3 regions of the Sphingomonas sp. BL-S-25 genome follow, and region 1 is predicted to be linked to each of the others. Evidence: riboswitches for the same ligand, from Rfam matches in the RefSeq annotation. Region 1 holds a riboswitch; each other region holds the start of a gene.

Region 1 (5,726 bases):
TGCGCAGCGATCGAACCAGCTCGCACGCCTTGTAGGCGGCAATGCCGCCGCCCACGATCAGGAGGACGCGCCCGCTCATTCGCTTTCCTTTCCGTGCCGGATCCGCCGGCCCGCCGCGGCGCCGATCATGCCCAGCCCATAGACGGCAAGGACCTGCAGCTTATGCACCGGCTGGTTCGGCCACAGCATGTACAGCACCAGCGGTGTGGTGGCGATCACCCCCGCCAGCAGCCACACCGGCGCCGCCTTCGGGCCGTTTCGTTCGGCCAGTGCCATGATCGCGACCACGATCCCCTGTACCGCGAGCGCGACCAATGCGACGAGAAGAACCAGCGCGGCGACTTCCGTCAGCCACGCCGCATCGGGTGACGGCCACCGGCCACGATCGAGCGCATAGGTCACCACGTCTCGCACCACGACCGCGATGGGCGCGGCGATCGCAAAGGGCAGCAGCGCGCCGAGCAGCCAGGCGCGAAGCCAAGAGCTGCCCCGACCGTGCGCCAGGGTCATGGAGCCAGCAGCCATGGCACTCATCGTGCCACCCGCGTGACCGTGATCCGCCGCTTCTCGGCCGCCTGGAGTCCCAGATCGCGCAGCGCATCGGGCAGGAAGATCAGCCCCAGCAGGAAGACCGGCGCCACCATCAGCCCCCAATAGAAGGTGTCCACCCGCGCGAAGATCGCAATCACCGCACCATAGGCGGCAATGACCGCGATCATCCGCGCGCCCAGCGGGTCGCGCCACGACGCCCAGCCGATCGCCGCGGCACCGACCAGCACCGCGCCCAGCCAAAGCGGCACGAGTTGCAGGCCGGTGCCCAGCACCACCGACTTGACGAACAGCCCGACGCCTTCCAGCCCGAGCCAGCCCGGCGACCGCGCATCCAGCGGCCCGGCCAGACCGGTCACTGCCCAGGCATGGACCGCCAGCGCCACCCCGAACAGCGCCAGTGCGATGCCCCAGCCAAGCGCCTCGCGCCGTTCGCCATCGCGCCACGCGAAGACCAGCATGATCAGCGCATAAAGCGCCGCAGTCTCGCGGATCAGCATCGCCGCCAGCGCGATTGCCGCGGGCTCGACCCAGCGCCCCGGCCGCCGCAGCCCCAGCGACCAGGCGACCAGCAGCCCCGCCCAGATCTCGTGAAAGCTGATCAGCCCCGGCTGGATGAAGGCTAGCATCGATCCGGCCAGCAATATCCCGCCCACCAGCATCGGCAGGCTGCGCCCCAGCGCGAGGCGCAGCCGCAGCATCCAGGTCGCCGCGACGCACAGCACGAGCAGCAATTGCAGCAGCGGCGCGGCCCAGAGCGGCAGTGCGGCCAGAACGCTGGCCAGCCCCGGCATCCGCATCGTCAGGAACGGCTTCAGCGGATAGCCGCCCGCGCGCATCGCATCGGCCGCAACCGCATAATAATCCCCGCCGCCGCGCACCCCCGCCGCGATCGACTCATACAGCATCAGGTCGGTCTGATGCCGCTCGCCCCCGGTCGCCGCATCCAGCGCCTCGGGCGTCGGGACGTTCAGCGCGGTGAGCGTGAGCGCCAGCACGGCGAAAACGACCAGGATCGCCACCCATGACTGGCCGCGGGTCAGCGCGGCGAAGCGGGTGGGGGCAGACAGCCAGAGAGGTGCCGATCGCGACATGCCCGCGGACCTACACGCGCCGGGGAGGGGGTGTCGAGGGGCCGCGATGCGCTACGGAAGCCGTGCCGCTCACGCCGCCTTCATCCGCTCGCGGGCTTCCATCACCTGCGGCAAATGTGCCTCGGCCCAGTCGATCAGGCCGAGCAAGGGGACGGTGAAGCTGCGTCCGAGCGGGGTGAGCGAATAGGTGACGCTGGGCGGCACGGTCGGCTGGACGTCCCGGTGGACCAAGCCGTCGGTTTCCAGGACGCGCAGCGTCTGGGTCAGCATGCGCTTCGAGATGTCGGGCACCAGCCGGGCCAGTGCGCTGAACCGGCGCGGCTCCCCGGCCAGCGCGCAGAGCAGCAGCATCGACCAGCGATCGCCGATCCGGTCGAGCAGCCCGCGCACGGTGCAGCGCGCGCTGTCGAACTCGAACTGCTGCCATTCGTCGAATCGTGCGGCCAGCGTCTCGGTCGCGTCCATGGTCTCTCCGCAGTAACCAGGTGACGGCGACGTGCCGTCTTTCGGATCCCGATTTAGTCTCTATCTGAGACCATGTCGATTAACGAGACCGGAGCTTTCCCATGACTGCCGAACAGACCCGCTATTTCGTGACCGCCGCCACCGGCCAGCTCGGCCAGTTCGTCGTCGCCGACCTCGTCCGGCGCGTCGGGCCGGCCGCAGTGGTCGCGGTGGTGCGCAGTCCCGACAAGGCCGCCGGCCTGTTTCCCGAGGGCGTCGAGATACGGGCGGGCGACTATGAGAAGCCCGAAACGCTCGATACGGCGCTGGCCGGTGCGGATCGGCTGCTGCTGATTTCGTCCAACGCCGTCGGCGCGCGGGTGCCGCAGCATGCCAATGTCATCGACGCGGCGAAGCGCGCCGGGGTGAAGCGGATCGCCTATACCAGCCTGCTCCATGCAGACCGGTCGACGCTCGGCCTGGCCGACGAGCATCGCGAGACCGAGGAACTACTGCGCGCCAGTGGCATCCCCACCACCCTGTTGCGCAACGGCTGGTATACCGAAAATTATGCCGCCTCGATCCCGCCCGCCCTTGAGCATGGCGGCTTTCTGGGCGCCGCGGGCGAGGGCCGGATTTCGGCCGCCGCGCGAGAGGATTATGCCGTGGCGGCCGCGGCCGCGCTGATCGGCGATGCCGAGGAAGCGGATGTCGTCCATGAACTGGCGGGCGATCATGGCTTCACGCTCGCCGAGTTCGCGGCCGAGCTGTCGCGCCAGGCGGGGCGCGAGGTCCCCTATGTGAACCTGTCCGAAGGTGATTATCGCGGTGCGCTGGTCCAGGCCGGGCTGCCCGAGCCGGTGGCCGACATGATCGCCAATTCGGATGCGGCGGCGGCGAACGGCGGATTGTTCGACGAGAGCGGGACGCTGTCGCGCCTGATCGGTCGTCCGACGACGCCATTCGCGGAGACGATCGCGAAGAGCGTGGCGGGCTGAACGACGCGTTTCGGGCTCATATAAAGAATTCTTTATATGAGCCTTGACGTGCGCGCGGCACTTGGCGATGCTTGGGGCGTCGAGGTTCTCCGGCCGGTATCGCCGCGCCGGAGCTAAGACGGGAAGCCGGTAAAAATCCGGCGCTGCCCCCGCAACTGTAAGCGGCGAGCGGCGGTCATCACGTGTCACTGGCGGGTTCGCCCGCCGGGAAGGCCAGACCGTCCGCGCTGACCCGCAAGCCAGGAGACCTGCCTTCGACGCGATAACGTCCACCGGCGGGGTGCCCGGTCTGGCCGCTTGCGCGCCGTGGCCGGGCTCTGTCCGTCCCTGCCTGCCTGTGTCCGGTACCGGGTCTCCGCCCCATGCTTCGGGGTTGAAGATCATGACCGTTTCCATTGCCACTCTGGGCTTTCCGCGCATCGGCCCGCGCCGCGAACTGAAGACCGCGCTCGAGACTTTCTGGTCGGGCAGGAGCAGCGAAGCCGATCTGCTCGATGCCGCCGCCGGCCTGCGCACCGCCGCCTGGGCGCGGCAACAGGCGCTGGGCGTCGACTGGCTGCCCTCGGGCGACTTCTCGCTCTACGACCATGTGCTCGACACCAGCGTGATGCTGGGCGCGATCCCCGAACGCTATCGCACGGGCGATGGCGAGGCGGATCTTGCCACCTATTTCGCGATGGCGCGGGGCACGACCGGTGCGACCGCGGCCGGCTGCGGCCATCACCACGCGACGGACGGTGCCGACCAGACCAGCCTGACCGCGTGCGAGATGACCAAATGGTTCGACACCAACTATCATTACATGGTTCCCGAACTGGTGCCGGGACAGAAGCTGGCGCTCAACCGGCTGAAGCTGGTCGAGGACTATCGCGAGGCGCGGGCGCAGGGGTTCGAGACCCGGCCGGTGCTGCTGGGCCCCGTCACCTGGCTCAGCCTGGCCAAGGGGCGCGGGGTCGATCCGTTCGACTATCTCGACGAGGTGGTCAGCCTCTATGCGGTGATCCTCGGCCATCTCGGCCAGGCGGGGGCGCAGTGGGTCCAGATCGACGAACCGATCCTGGTCACCGACCTGTCCGATGTCCAGCGACGCGCGCTGACGCGGGCCTATGCCCGGCTCGCCCGGCCGGGCGTCAAGCTGATGCTGACGACCTATTTCGGCGGGCTCGACGATAATCTCGGCTTTGCCGCGGCGCTTCCCGTCGCGGGGCTCCATGTCGACCTGGTCCGCGCGCCGGGACAGATCGATGCGCTGCTGAAGGCGGCACCGAAGGACCTGTTGCTGTCGCTGGGCGTGATCGACGGGCGCAATGTCTGGCGCGCCGATCTCGACGCGCTGCTGGCGCGGATCGAGCCGATCGCCGCGGTTCGCGATCTGGTGCTGGCCCCGTCCTGCTCGCTGCTGCACGTGCCCGTCGATCTCGCGCTGGAGCGCAGGCTCGACCCGGAACTGGTCCAGTGGCTGGCCTTTGCGGTGCAGAAAGTCGAGGAACTGGCGATCCTGAAGCGCGCGCTCAACGAAGGCGCGGCGAGCGTTGCAGGGGCGCTGGCCGAGTCGCGCCGGGCGGCGACCGCGCGGCGCACCTCGCCGCTGATCCATGATGTGACGGTCACCGCGCGCATGTCCGCGGTGACGTCGGGATTCCGTGAGCGCCACGGTGATGTCGCCACTCGCGCTGCGGCACAGGCGGCGGTCCTCGACCTGCCCGACTTTCCCACCACCACCATCGGATCCTTCCCCCAGACCGAGGCGGTCCGCGGCGCCCGCGCGCGCTTCAACCGCGGCGAACTGGATTCGGCGGGCTATGACGCGTTCCTGCGCGACGAGACGGCGCGCGCGATCCGCTGGCAGGAGGAGGTCGGACTCGACATGCTCGTCCATGGCGAGTTCGAGCGGAACGACATGGTGCAATATTTCGGCGAGCGGCTGTCGGGTTTCGCCTTCACCGTCAGCGGCTGGGTGCAGAGCTATGGCTCGCGCTGCGTCCGTCCGCCGATCCTCTATGGCGACGTCTCGCGGCCGCAGCCGATGACGGTCGACTGGTGGCGCTATGCCCAGTCGCTGACCGACCGGCCGGTCAAGGGCATGCTGACGGGGCCGGTTACCATCCTCAACTGGAGCTTCGTGCGCGACGACCAGCCGCGCGAGGCGTCGTGCCGCCAGATCGCGCTGGCCATTCGCGACGAGGTACTCGACCTGGAGGCGGCAGGCGCGCGGGCGATCCAGATCGACGAGGCTGCCCTGCGCGAGGGGCTGCCGCTGCGCCGGCGTGATTGGCAGGCCTATCTCGATTGGGCGGTAGACTGTTTCCGCATCTCGGCCGCGGGCGTCGACGACGCGACCCAGATCCACACCCATATGTGCTATTCGGAATTCAACGACATCCTCCCCGCGATCGGGGCGATGGACGCCGATGTGATCTCGATCGAGACGGCGCGCTCGCAGATGGAGCTGCTCGAAGGCTTTGCCCGCTATCGCTACCCGGCCGCGATCGGGCCGGGCGTGTACGACATCCATGCACCGCGCGTGCCGGGCGAGGGGGAGATGGTCGAGCTGATGCGCCTGGCCCAGCGGCATCTCGACCGGTCTCAGCTTTGGGTGAACCCCGATTGCGGGCTGAAGACGCGCAAATGGGACGAGGTT
Region 2 (5,726 bases), 2.2 Mb from region 1:
CGGGGTGCGCGTGACGAAATGACCCTTCACCCCGTCGGGCCATTCCGAATAGGCGACGCGGCCATGCTCGCTGTCGGCATAGGCGACGGCATAGTCCAGGATCGCCCGCGCCGCATCCGCATCGGGCGCGAACCTGCCCATGACGTAACCGACCTTGTCGGGCGCGCGCAGATGGACGGTGCAGTGATCCTGGCACGCGAACAGGCAGGCCATGTCCTGCACCGCGATGCCCGCATAGCGCGGGTCGGACGCCCGGACCGCGCGCAGCGCCTCGATCAGCCGCGCGCCGCCGCTGACGCCCTCGCCGTCCACCCGGACCTCGGGCGACTGGCGACAGCTGTTGCAGGCGACGATCGCCGGCCCGTCCGCGACCCGCTTGAGCACCGCGCGGCGCTCAGGCGACCGCGGCGCGCGGGGCGGCCGGCTGCGGCACCCCGATCGCCGTCAGTGCGCGGTACAGCGCGTACAGCCCGATCAGGATCGCACCGTTGCGCACCAGCTGACGCATCAGGATCGCCGGATCGATCGTACTGGCGACGCCGCCCAGCGGGACGGCCCAGCCGAGCACCACCAGCTTGAACGCGGCGAACCCCGCCAGATTGGCGACGCCCAGCCGGACCAGAGTCGATTGGCCCGGAATCAGGCGAAGCGCGGCATAGGCGCCGAGCACCGACGCGACCGCAGCGGTGGCGAGGCCCGCCGCCCAACCGAATGTCCCCGCATCACGCGGATAATCGAGCAGGCAGAAGCCGACCGCCTGGCTCGCCAGCCACGCCGCCAGCATCAGCCAGACGCCGTCGCTGCGGCGCATATGCACCGCGGCAAGCGCCGCCAGTGCTGGAAACGGGGTGGCGCAGGCGAACGCCAATGTCGTCGCGGTGCTGGCCAGCGTCAGCAGCAGAATCCACAAGGTCGATGCGGCTCGGGTAGAATTTGCCTGGGTCATGACGGCTCCTCTGATCGGTTCCGGAAGGGCGACCCGGACCTGCAATATGCGCAGGCCCGGGCAGTCGGATGCGTACGAGCGGTCAGAACCGGCCGCGCACGCCGGCATAGAAGCTGCGGCCCAGCGTGCCGTAGCGATAGGCGGTCATATAGTCCTCGTCGAAGACGTTCTCCGCCCGGGCGAACAGGCGGAAGCGCTCGCTGACCGCGAATTCGGCGCGCAGGTCGACCAGCGCATAGCCGTCCAGCCGCGTCGCGTTGCTTGCATTGTCGAAGCTGTGCCCCGCCCAGCGCACCGCCGCACCGGTGGTCAGCCCGAACGGGAAGGCATAGCTGACCGAAGCGTTGCCGCTGTCCTGCGGGCGGCGCGGCAGCCATTTGCCGAAATTGGCGGTGCCGGGCGACCGGTCCTCGGCCACCGTCCAGCTGTAATTGCCGTCCAGCGTGAGGCCGCCCAGCTTCAGCGCCGCCGCCGCCTCGATGCCGTGGGCCTCGCCGCGCGAGACGTTGGAATAATAGCCCGACCGGCGCGTCGTGCTGCCGGGGACCAGGCACAGCGGGCTGGGCGAGGTCGCGCTGCAGCTGTTGAAGATGATCTGGTTCGTCGTGACCCGCTCGAAATAGGTCGCGCCGAAGCTCAGCTTGCGGTCGAACAGCTGCTGCTCGACGCCGGCTTCCCATCCGCGGGCCTGTTCGGGATCGAGCCCGATATTCCCGTACTCGCTGAACAGCTGGTACAGGGTCGGCGCCTTGAACCCCTCGCCATAGCTGGCGCGCAGGATCGTGTCGGTCGGCAGCCGCCAGACCGCGCCGGTCGAGAACAGGGTCTTGGCGCCATAGCGGCTGTGATCGTCATGGCGCACACCGCCATTGATCGTCAGCCCGTCGACCGGCTCGATGTTCAGCTGGCCATAGATGCTGGTGATCTCGGCATCGCCGATTGAAAAGGGCGGCAACGGCGTGGTCAGCGCGCCGGCAGGCGAGCGGCTCTCGAACTTCGAGCGCTCATTCTCCAGCCCGAACACCGCTGAGATGCGCTGGGTGACGGCGAAGCTGCCTTGATATTCCCAGCGGCGGTTCTGGCCGTTCGATTCGAAGCTCAGCGCGCGGGCGCGCAGCGGCGAGAAGCTGTCGCGATCGGTGTCGGTATGAGCATAGGCGACGCGGTTGCGGAAGCGGCCATCGAGCAGCGCGAAATTCACCCCGGCATAGCCGACAAATTCCTTGTTGGTCGAGAAATCGGGATTGTCGCCGCTGGTCGAATCGATGTTCACCCGGGCGCTCGAATAATAGCCGCGCAGCTCGACGCTGAGGTTGGTGGCCAGTTCCAGCTCGGCGCGGCCGGTGACGCTGCGGTTGGTATAGCCGTCGGTCTCGCGCCCGCCGAACGCCGGCGCGATCGCCGAGATGCCGTCGGTGGTGAAGCTCTGGCCGCCCAGGCGCCAGCTGAGCGGGCCGGTGCGCCCGCCGATCGCGGCGCGCGCGCTGACGGTGGCGCGCGACCCGGCCTCCAGATCGAAACTGCCCTCGATCGGCGCTTCCGGCATGGCGGTGACGATGTTGACGACGCCGCCGATCGCCTGGCTGCCCCACAGCGTCGATTGCGGCCCGCGCAGGATCTCGATCCGCGACGCGTCGCCGACCAGTAGGTTGGCGAAATTATAGCCGCCGCCGGTCGACGCCGGATCGTTCAGCTTCACCCCGTCGATCACGACCACGGTCTGGTCCGATTCGGCGCCGCGGATGCGCAGCGAGGTCGAGGTGCCATAGCCGCCGTTGCGCGACATGCTGATGCCGGGGGTGCGCAGCAGCAGCTCGGTCACGCCGATGTCCTGGCTGCGGTCGATCGCCGCCTTGTCGAGCACGGTGACCGATGCCGGGACCTGGTCTATCGCGACGGGTGCGCGGGTGGCGGTGACGATGATCTCGCCGCCCTCCTCGGTCGAGGCGGAGGTCGCGGCGGCATCGGGCGCCGGTGCCTGCTGGGCAAGCGCGCCCGAGGCGGTGGCGAGGGCGGAAACGGAAAGGGCGAAACGGAACAGCGACTTCAACTTCTTATCCTTCGACGACACGGCCGCACCCACACGGGAATGCGACGCCGTGTCCGCGAAGGACGCACAGCCGCATCCCGCGCGAACGCGGTCAGCTCTGTCGTCTCTCGGGTTCACCCCCGTCCGCGCGACACACCCTGTCCGCACGAAGGACGACCGCGACGGGCAGGTCTCCTGGCTAGCGGGTCGGTGCCGGTTCGGCCGCCTTCTCAGGACCAAGGTCCCAATGGCATTCGGCCGATGGCTCGCCGCTTACAGTTGCAGGGGCAGCCGGGTTTGATCCCGTTCCCTTTTCATCCCCGTCTCCGGGGAACCTGTCGCGCCGCCGCCCTTAGGGCCGCGCGCCGCGGCTGGCAATCGGCATCACGCCGCCATCATCCACACCACCAGCGCGAACCGCGCATCGACCGTGGGCAAGGTGCGGTGCGGAGTGAAGCGCTCGAGAAAGATCACCTCGCCCGCCGCGCAGTCGGGCTGGATCCTGGGCATGCCGGCGATCGCCGCCTCGGATATCTCGAACCCGCGCCCGGTCTCCTGCGCCAGCGGGGCTGCGCGCCGGCCGGGAATGATCTCCAGCCCGCCGCGCCCCGGCCCGGCATCGCTCAGCGGGATCCAGGCGGTGATCCACACCCGGCCGCAGGCGGTGCCGTCGTCGCGCGCCACGTCCGAATGCCAGGCGTGGCGATGCTCGGGAAAGCTGGCGATGCTGGCGCGCACCCGCACGATCGATCCGGCCAGCGCCCGTCCGCAGATCCGCTGCGCCGCCTCGATCAGCCGCGGGTCGCCGGCGATGCTCGACAGCCGCGGCCCGCGCTGCGCATCGCTGCACACGGCGCGGCGCAGCAGGTCGGCATGGCCGCGATCCTGGGCGAAGATCCGGTCGATCCGCCCAGCCAGCGGCGCCTCGGGACAGCTCGCCTCGAACGGCAGGTACAGCGCGCGCGACACCCGGTCGATCTGATCGACGATATCGGCCTGGGCGGCGATTATTGTTGTACGATCGTACAACGCCAGTTTCGCATAGCCCGACTCGGCATAGGAGATTTCCTGCGCGCTCATCGCACGCGCCCCAGCGTCGTGATGCTCGGCCAGGCCCCGCCAACATCGACCCAGGCATCGATGCCATAGACCGCGCGCAGGTTCGCCGGCGTCAGCACCTCGGCCGGCGGACCGTCCGCCACGACGGTGCCAAGGTCGATCAGCAACAGCCGGTCGCAATAGCGCGCGGCCATGGTCAGGTCGTGCAGCACCGCGACGACCAGCGCACCTGCGCGCGCCTCGGCCTGGAGCAGGTCCATCACGTCGATCTGGTGCCCGGGATCGAGGCTGGCGAGCGGTTCGTCGGCGATCAGGCCGGGCGCCTCGACCGCGAGCGCGCGTGCCAGCAGGACGCGGGCCCGCTCGCCGCCCGACAGTTCGGTCGCGATCCGGTCGCGCAGCGCGGTCACGTCGGCGCGCGCCATCGCCCGCTCAATCGCGGCGGCATCCCCTTCCGCCACGCGCGACATCGGACCCAGATGCGGCAGCCGGCCGAGGCCGACCAGCCGCTCGACCGACAAGGGCCAGTGCAAAGTCTGCCCCTGGGGCAGATAGGCGATGCGCTTCGCCAGCTCGGCGCGGGGCAGCGACCGCGCCTCGACATCGTCGACCAGCACGCGGCCGGTCGCCGGCACCAGCGCCAGCATCGCGCGCGCCAGCGTCGACTTGCCCGCACCATTGGGGCCGACGATGCCGGTCAGCGTGCCGGATGCGAAGGACGCGGTCACGTCCTGCAGCACGCTGCGCTTGCCCAGCGAGACACCGAGCCCCTCGATCCGGATGCTCACCATAGCCGCCGCTCCCGCATCAGATGGACGAGGAAGACCGGCACGCCGAGGAATGCGGTGACGACGCCCAGCTTCAGCTCGGCCTTGGTGTCGATCATCCGCACCGCCAGGTCGGCCAGTGTCAGCAGCGCGGCACCACCGATCGCGGAGGGGAGCAAGATCGCCGAGGGGCTGCGGTCGGTCAGCGGGCGGACGAGGTGCGGAACGATCAGTCCGACGAAGCCGATCGCGCCCGACACCGCCACCGCACCGCCCACGCCGATCGCGGTGCCCAGCAGCAGCCGCAGCCGCGTCGCGCGCAGATCGACGCCCAGCGCCTGCGCGCCATCCTCACCCAGCGTCAGCGCATCGAGCGCGCGGCCGTGCCACAACAGCATCGCCGCGCCGATCGCGATACAGGGAAGCGCGACGCGAACATGGTCGAACGAGCGGTTCTCCAGACTGCCGAGCAGCCAGGTCATGATCTCCATCGCCGCGAACGGATTGGGCGAGAGGTTGAGCGACAGGCTGATCCCGGCGCTGGCCAAAGTCATCAATGCAATGCCCGCCAGGATCAGCGTCAGCGGACTTTCCGAGCGGCCCGCGAGCAGGAACAGCAGCGCCAGCAAGGCCAGCGCGGCAAGCACCGCCATCACCGGCAGGATCAGAGGATGCACCAGCGCCAGCCCGAAATAGATCGCGCCGACCGCACCCAGCGCCGCCGCGGTCGAGGTGCCGAGCACCGAAGGCTCGGCCAGCGGATTGCGCAGATAGCCCTGCAGCGCGGCGCCGGAGAGCCCGAGCATCGCGCCGACCGCGAGACCCAGGATGGTACGCGGCAGGCGCAGGTCGAACAATATGCTGGTCGCCACCCGGTCACCATGCCCGGTAAAGGCAGCGATCATCCGCGGCAGCGACAGCGGCA
Region 3 (5,726 bases), 2.2 Mb from region 1:
CGGCGTCGATCAGCAGCTGCGGCGCGTTGCGGCCGGTGACGATGACATGGGTCATCTCCGGCTTGGCGGCCAGCGCCTCCAGCACCTCGTCGACCGGCAGATAGTCGTAGCGCAGGACGATGTTCAGCTCGTCGGCGACGACCATCGCATAGCTGGGGTCGGCGATCATCCGCTTGACCTCGTCCCACGCCTCACGCGCGACGGCGATGTCGCGGGTGCGGTCCTGCGTGTCCCAGGTGAAGCCTTCGCCCATCGGCTTGAACTCGACCAGCTCGGGAAAGCGATCGAACACCGCCTTCTCGCCGGTGGCCATCGCGCCCTTCACGAACTGGACGACGCCGACCTTCATCCCGTGGCCGATCGCACGGACGACCATGCCGAGCGCGGCCGAGGTCTTGCCCTTGCCCGGGCCTGTATGGACGATGACCAGGCCCTTCTCGACGGTCTTGGTGGCAAGCTTCTTCGCCTGCGCGGCCTGGATCTTCTTCATCTTCGCCGTGTGTTCGGCATCGGTGCGCGACGTCATCGCGGCACTCCTTCGATCGGGAAATGACAGGAAGGGGCGCCCGGACGGTCCTGCCGCCCGGGCGCGAACCTCACAGGCCGATGCGCAGCCCGCCATAGCCGGCGATGCCGGGCGTCGCGTAACCGAACACTTCCTCATAATCGACGTCGAACAGATTCTCGACGCGGCCGAAGATGCTGACCTTGTCGGTGATCCTGAACTGGGCGTTGAGGTTCACCAGCGTGACCGGCTTCAGCGACACATCGACCGGGATGAAGCTGGGATCGGTGTACGCAACGTCGCGGATGCGTCCGTTGTACCGCACCGTCAGCGTCCCCGAGAGCCGCTGGTCAGCACTGGAGACGGTCGCGTTGACGCTTGCGATATCGCCCGGACGGCGCACTTCCTCGACGCCATTCTCGCGCGCCTTCAGGTGGGTGTAGGCCGCGTCGAGGCGGAACTGCGCGCTCGGGCGGATGCTGGCATAGAGCTCGACACCATGCTGCTTCGACTCGGTCGTGCGGTTGGCCGGCGTCGCGACGAAGTTGGGCGCGGGATAGCTGGTGTAGATCTCGTCGGTCAGCGTGGAGTCGAAATAGGTCGCGCCGACCGTTGCCTTGCCCTTCAGGAAGCGCTGCTCAATCCCGGCCTCCCAGCCTTCCGACTGTTCGGGGCGCAGGTTCGGATTGCCGATATAGGTGCCGTCCGAATAGCCATAGAGTTCGTAATAGCCGGGGTTCTTCACGCCGGTGCCATAGGCGGCATGGATCCGCGTATCGGTCGGCAGACGATAGCCGCCCTGGACGCGCCAGGTCGTCGTATCGGCAAAGCGGTTATTCTCGTCACGGCGGACCGAGGCGCCACCGGTGAAGGCGCCCGCGGTCAGCTCATATTGCGCGACCAGCCCGACATTGTCGGTGCTGCGACGGCCGCGAAACGCGTCGAAGGGCGATCCGGTGCCGGGCGTGGTATTCTCGAACTCCTCGCGCTCGACATCGACCGCGCCGGTGATGCGGTGCGTCAGCGACGCGGTGTCGAAGCGGAAGCTGGAGGTGAACGATCCCTTGTAGCGCCGCCCCTTGTCGCCATAGTCGACGCCCGAAAGGGTGTAGCCGGTACGAGTCGTGTCGGCGAACTGGCCCGACAGCGTATTGATCCAGCGACCGTCCATCGCCGTCAGTTCGGCGGACAGCAGGCCGTAATAGCCGTCATTGACGAAGCGCACGCCCGGGCTGTCGACGATCAGGCCGAAATCGGGGCTGGCGGGGTTGCTCTCGCTATTGTTGTTGTCGGCGGCCGTGTGGCTGTAGCGCAGCACGCCGGTCAGGCGGAACGTGTCGCTCGGCTTCCAGTTCAGCTTGGCCGAGGCGCCGACGCTGTCGGAGCCGATATTGCGGGTGCCGCCGCGCGCGGTGGGCGTGCCATCGGTGTGATACCAGCTGCCCGAGACGGCATAGTCGAACGTCCCGCTGGCGCCAGCAGCGCGCGCCGCGCTGCTGATCGTGCCGAACGAGCCTGCCTCGCCGCGGGCGCTCAGGCCCGGTGCTTCGGCACCCGACAGGGTGATGTAGTTGATCACGCCGCCGATCGCATCGGAGCCGTAGAGCGAGGATTGCTGGCCGCGCAGCACCTCGATCCGGGCGCTGGGGTCGGCGATCAGCGTGCCGAAATCATACTCGCCATAATAGGGATCGGCCGCCTCGATCCCGTCGATCAGGACCAGGACATGGTTGCTCTCCGACCCGCGGATGCGGATCTGGGTCTGCGCGCCGACTGCGCCGACGCGGCTGACCGACACGCCGGGTACGTCGCGCAGCACGTCGGAGACGATCCGCGTCTGGCGCTGCTCCAGCGCCTCGGCGCCGATCACCGTGACGGAAGCGGCGAGCTGGTCGATCGGAATGCCTTCGCCCGAGCGCGAGGCGGTGACGACGATCTGGTCGTCGGCGGGCGCTGCCGCCGGCTCGGGATCAGGCTGGGCGAAGGCAGGCGTGGCCGCGGCGATGGCGATCAGCGAAACGAAACCGGTCTTGAACATGGATACCCCCGGACAGCCGCGCAACGACTGCCGGGTCCTGCCCGGGGCGACGATGCCCCCGGCCGGCGCATGCACGAGAGACGGGCGTCCGACGCCTGCCGCGCAGCACCGAAGCGGCCCCGGCCGCTTGGTCGTCGCTCAGACGGAGTACCGTGCCATGGCCATTCCCTGGACCAAGGCAAGAGCGACCGGTGCGCCGGCAGGTCTCCTGGCTCGCGGGTCAGGGCGGGATGCACGGCCTTCCCGGATCCTGCGATCCAGTGGCTGCTCCCTCCCGGGGGAGCCAGTGCGTCACGCTCGCCGCTTACAGTTGCAGGGACAGCCGCGGATTTGGACGGAGAACCGCCCGCACCGCATTCCCGTTTAAGCCCCCGAAGGGGCACCGGCGCGATCTTCGCGAAGCGGCGAACCGCTCCACGGCGGCGCCCTTAGGCCAATTCTCGGGCGAAGCCAATCGGGGGTTCATATCGTTCGAGCGCAGCAGCGATCGCCATGCGGAGGGAACGGCACCGTCAAGGCGCGGTGGCCGGTCTCCTTAGATAGGCATCAAACCAGTCAATCGTCTCGGCGACGATGTCGCGGATATTGGCAGGCGATTGGGCAAGGCTGTGACTCTCGCCAGCGTAGCGCATGAATCTAGCGATCTTACCTTGGGAATAGAGCGCGTAGAAGAAGCGTTCCGACTGGGAGGGCGCGCCCCGATTGTCCAGGTCGCCATGGACGATCATTAACGGCGTCGTGACGCGGTCGACATATGATAGCGGAGAGACGGCAGCATAGCCCGACGGGTCCTGCCAGGGCGGCATCGTTCGGCCAGTATCACGGATCTCGGCCCAATTGTCGCTCTTCTCGTGCGCGATCCCGGGGTAGCCGGTCGCTCCGGGATCGAGTTCGCCATACAGGCTCGCAATGTCGCTGATTCCTGCCATCGCGACACCCGCCTTGAACCGCCTGGTCTGGGTGAGCAGCGCGAACACGCTGTAGCCGCCGAAACTCTGTCCGAACACGCCCAGCCGATCGGGATCGGCAATCCCTGCTGCAATCAGGGCGTCGATCGCCGGAAATACGCCGTCACCGATCCGGGTATAGGAACCGGCATTGTCGCGACGGTCGCCCAGCGGCATCGACGGAACCAGAACGACATAGCCGCGTGCGGCGTATAGATAGAGATTGTAGATACCCGGCATGAACGGATCGGTGAAGTAATCGCGCTCGATATCGCGCACCATCAGGCCACCATAGACCCAGACGAGCGTCGGATAGCGATAGCCCGCACGATATCCCGGCGGCAGGATCACGCTTGCCTTGAGCGCTTGGTCCGCCTTGCCGACATAGTCGATCAGTCGCGCCTCCCCCCAGTCGATCGCGGTAAGATGCGTATCGAGTGTCAGCAGGTCGCGCGTAGCCTTCGTCGACGTTCGCGAGAGGCGCAGGGTCAGACCGGTACGGCTGCCCTCGCTCCACAACACGGTGTCGAGATCGGGCCGATCATCAAGCAACATGCCGTCCGGGGGCAGATCGAAGCCGTGCTCGGTCGCCTGGGGTTGCGGCCCGTGGGGGTCAGGGGTGACGAGGCCATCGATGGTTGCCAGAAATGACATGGCCTTGGTTTCGCGCTGGCTGGCGCGGGCGGAGTAAACAAGATTGCCGTCGGCATTCCAGCCGGTCAGTCCAAGCGGATAGGATGCCCCTGGTGGCGGCACGACCCAGCGGACCGCCGCGCCCGGGACGAGATCGACGAAGCCCAACCGTCGCTCGACCGTCCAGTCCTCGTCAGCGTTGTTTGGCAGCGTATGTCCCGCTTCCGGATGAAGCGCGCCCACAGGGGCCAGAACTGCCAGTCGCTTTCCGTCCGGAGACACCCACAGACTCAATGTGCTGCGAAACGGGTAGGCGGGCACGGCTGCGATCGTCTGGGCATGGCGCGCGTGTACGTCGACGATCTGCAGAATGCCGCGATTGGCGTTATCGGGCGGCAGGCGTGCCGCACCGCTGCCGACGGCCAGTGCGGTCGGCTCGACACCGTCCCGCATTCGGGCGGCGGTGCGCGCGGCAACGGTGAACGGGCGGCCATATTGATCCAGCAGCGCGGACCGCTGACCCTCCGGCAGGGTGACGGCCAGCAGGCGATCGGCATCGAGCCAGAGAAAGGGTGCGCCATCCCGTTCGTCAGGATTGCAGACGTGCGGTCCATCGCGCCGGACCGCGCCGCCATGGAGCGCCAGCTTGTTGAGCGCTCCACCATAGCGACCGGAGGTCATCACTGCGGCGTCGCCGATTCGCCTCACCGCACCGGTGTCGCGGTCCCAGACGTAAAGACGGATATTGTCGCCGCCGCGCGGCTCGCCGGCTGCAGCCTCGGTGGACAACAGCGCCAGGCGCCGTCCGTCGGGCGACCAGGCGGCGCACCAATAGCCGGCGGCCTTTGCCGCGCCATCGGTCAGCGCACGGCGCTTGCCGGTTCTGACATCGATCAGCCAGATGTCGCTTCGGGTCGGATCAATCTCGTAGGCGGTGCGCCCATAGACCTCGCCCGCACGCGCCGGGCGCTGAATCACTGCCGCAATCCAGTTTCCATCGGGAGAAAGCGTCGCCTGATCGATCCGCTGCACGTCAAGGACGTCATCGATCGTCAGCGTGCGACGCTGCTGGGCAGAAGCCGCTACAGTGAAGAGACAGAGCAAGCCTGCGAGCAGCGTCCACCAATAGCCAGATCTCATCCGCCGCTCCCCAATGGACAGGATCCATTGATCGATGAATTTCTTGTCGAAAGTCGGGCGGATGACCGCGAGCGTCGCTGGTTGGAAAGATGCAGAGGGCCGTTTTGTAGAAGAGGTACGCGTAGGCGGTTTTTCGAACCTCGCCGAACTTCGATCATCGTCGACGCAGGACTTGGCGACGCTGGCGGACCGCCAGCCGCTGGTCCATGAAGCGACTTCACTGGGGGAGGGAATGCCGGATGTCCGGAACGGATCATGATGGTGCGCTGGCGGGAACGGTAGCGCCGGGTTTCGCGATTGCGCCGCTGGCGACGGCGCCCGTTTCAGGCAGTGCGCTGGTACCGGGCGAGGACGAACGCAGCGAGCATGAGGTCGTCTTTGCCTCGGTCGACCTGACCGCCTGGGCGGCGGCAGCGCTGACGGCGATCGACTCGCTGTTCCTTCTGGACCGGGTTGCCAAGAT

What was found. A riboswitch is a leader RNA that binds a small molecule or an ion and turns the genes downstream of it on or off. The one in region 1 is predicted to bind cobalamin.
Region 2: it holds a riboswitch for cobalamin, as region 1 does, so the genes downstream of both, ACZ1H8_RS04730 (TonB-dependent receptor plug domain-containing protein) here and metE (5-methyltetrahydropteroyltriglutamate--homocysteine S-methyltransferase) in region 1, are expected to answer to the same signal.
Region 3: it holds a riboswitch for cobalamin, as region 1 does, so the genes downstream of both, ACZ1H8_RS04760 (TonB-dependent receptor plug domain-containing protein) here and metE (5-methyltetrahydropteroyltriglutamate--homocysteine S-methyltransferase) in region 1, are expected to answer to the same signal.

Annotation. Positions count from the first base shown of each region.
Region 1 is NZ_CM145486.1:3,242,278-3,248,003, forward strand. Features, by position in the region: gene coaBC (bifunctional phosphopantothenoylcysteine decarboxylase/phosphopantothenate--cysteine ligase CoaBC) at 1-79, opposite strand, end outside; gene ACZ1H8_RS15680 (hypothetical protein) at 76-525, opposite strand; gene ACZ1H8_RS15685 (hypothetical protein) at 531-1,643, opposite strand; gene ACZ1H8_RS15690 (winged helix-turn-helix transcriptional regulator) at 1,713-2,108, opposite strand; gene ACZ1H8_RS15695 (SDR family oxidoreductase) at 2,210-3,085, shown strand; cobalamin riboswitch at 3,152-3,355, shown strand; gene metE (5-methyltetrahydropteroyltriglutamate--homocysteine S-methyltransferase) at 3,468-5,726, shown strand, end outside.
Region 2 is NZ_CM145486.1:942,350-948,075, forward strand. Features, by position in the region: gene ACZ1H8_RS04720 (DUF1636 domain-containing protein) at 1-384, opposite strand, end outside; gene ACZ1H8_RS04725 (hypothetical protein) at 395-946, opposite strand; gene ACZ1H8_RS04730 (TonB-dependent receptor plug domain-containing protein) at 1,029-2,987, opposite strand; cobalamin riboswitch at 3,144-3,329, opposite strand; gene ACZ1H8_RS04735 (phytanoyl-CoA dioxygenase family protein) at 3,360-4,055, opposite strand; gene ACZ1H8_RS04740 (ABC transporter ATP-binding protein) at 4,052-4,825, opposite strand; gene ACZ1H8_RS04745 (FecCD family ABC transporter permease) at 4,819-5,726, opposite strand, start outside.
Region 3 is NZ_CM145486.1:949,148-954,873, forward strand. Features, by position in the region: gene cobO (cob(I)yrinic acid a,c-diamide adenosyltransferase) at 1-526, opposite strand, end outside; gene ACZ1H8_RS04760 (TonB-dependent receptor plug domain-containing protein) at 597-2,543, opposite strand; cobalamin riboswitch at 2,725-2,945, opposite strand; gene ACZ1H8_RS04765 (S9 family peptidase) at 3,056-5,263, opposite strand; gene ACZ1H8_RS04770 (hypothetical protein) at 5,298-5,522, shown strand; gene ACZ1H8_RS04775 (hypothetical protein) at 5,503-5,726, shown strand, end outside.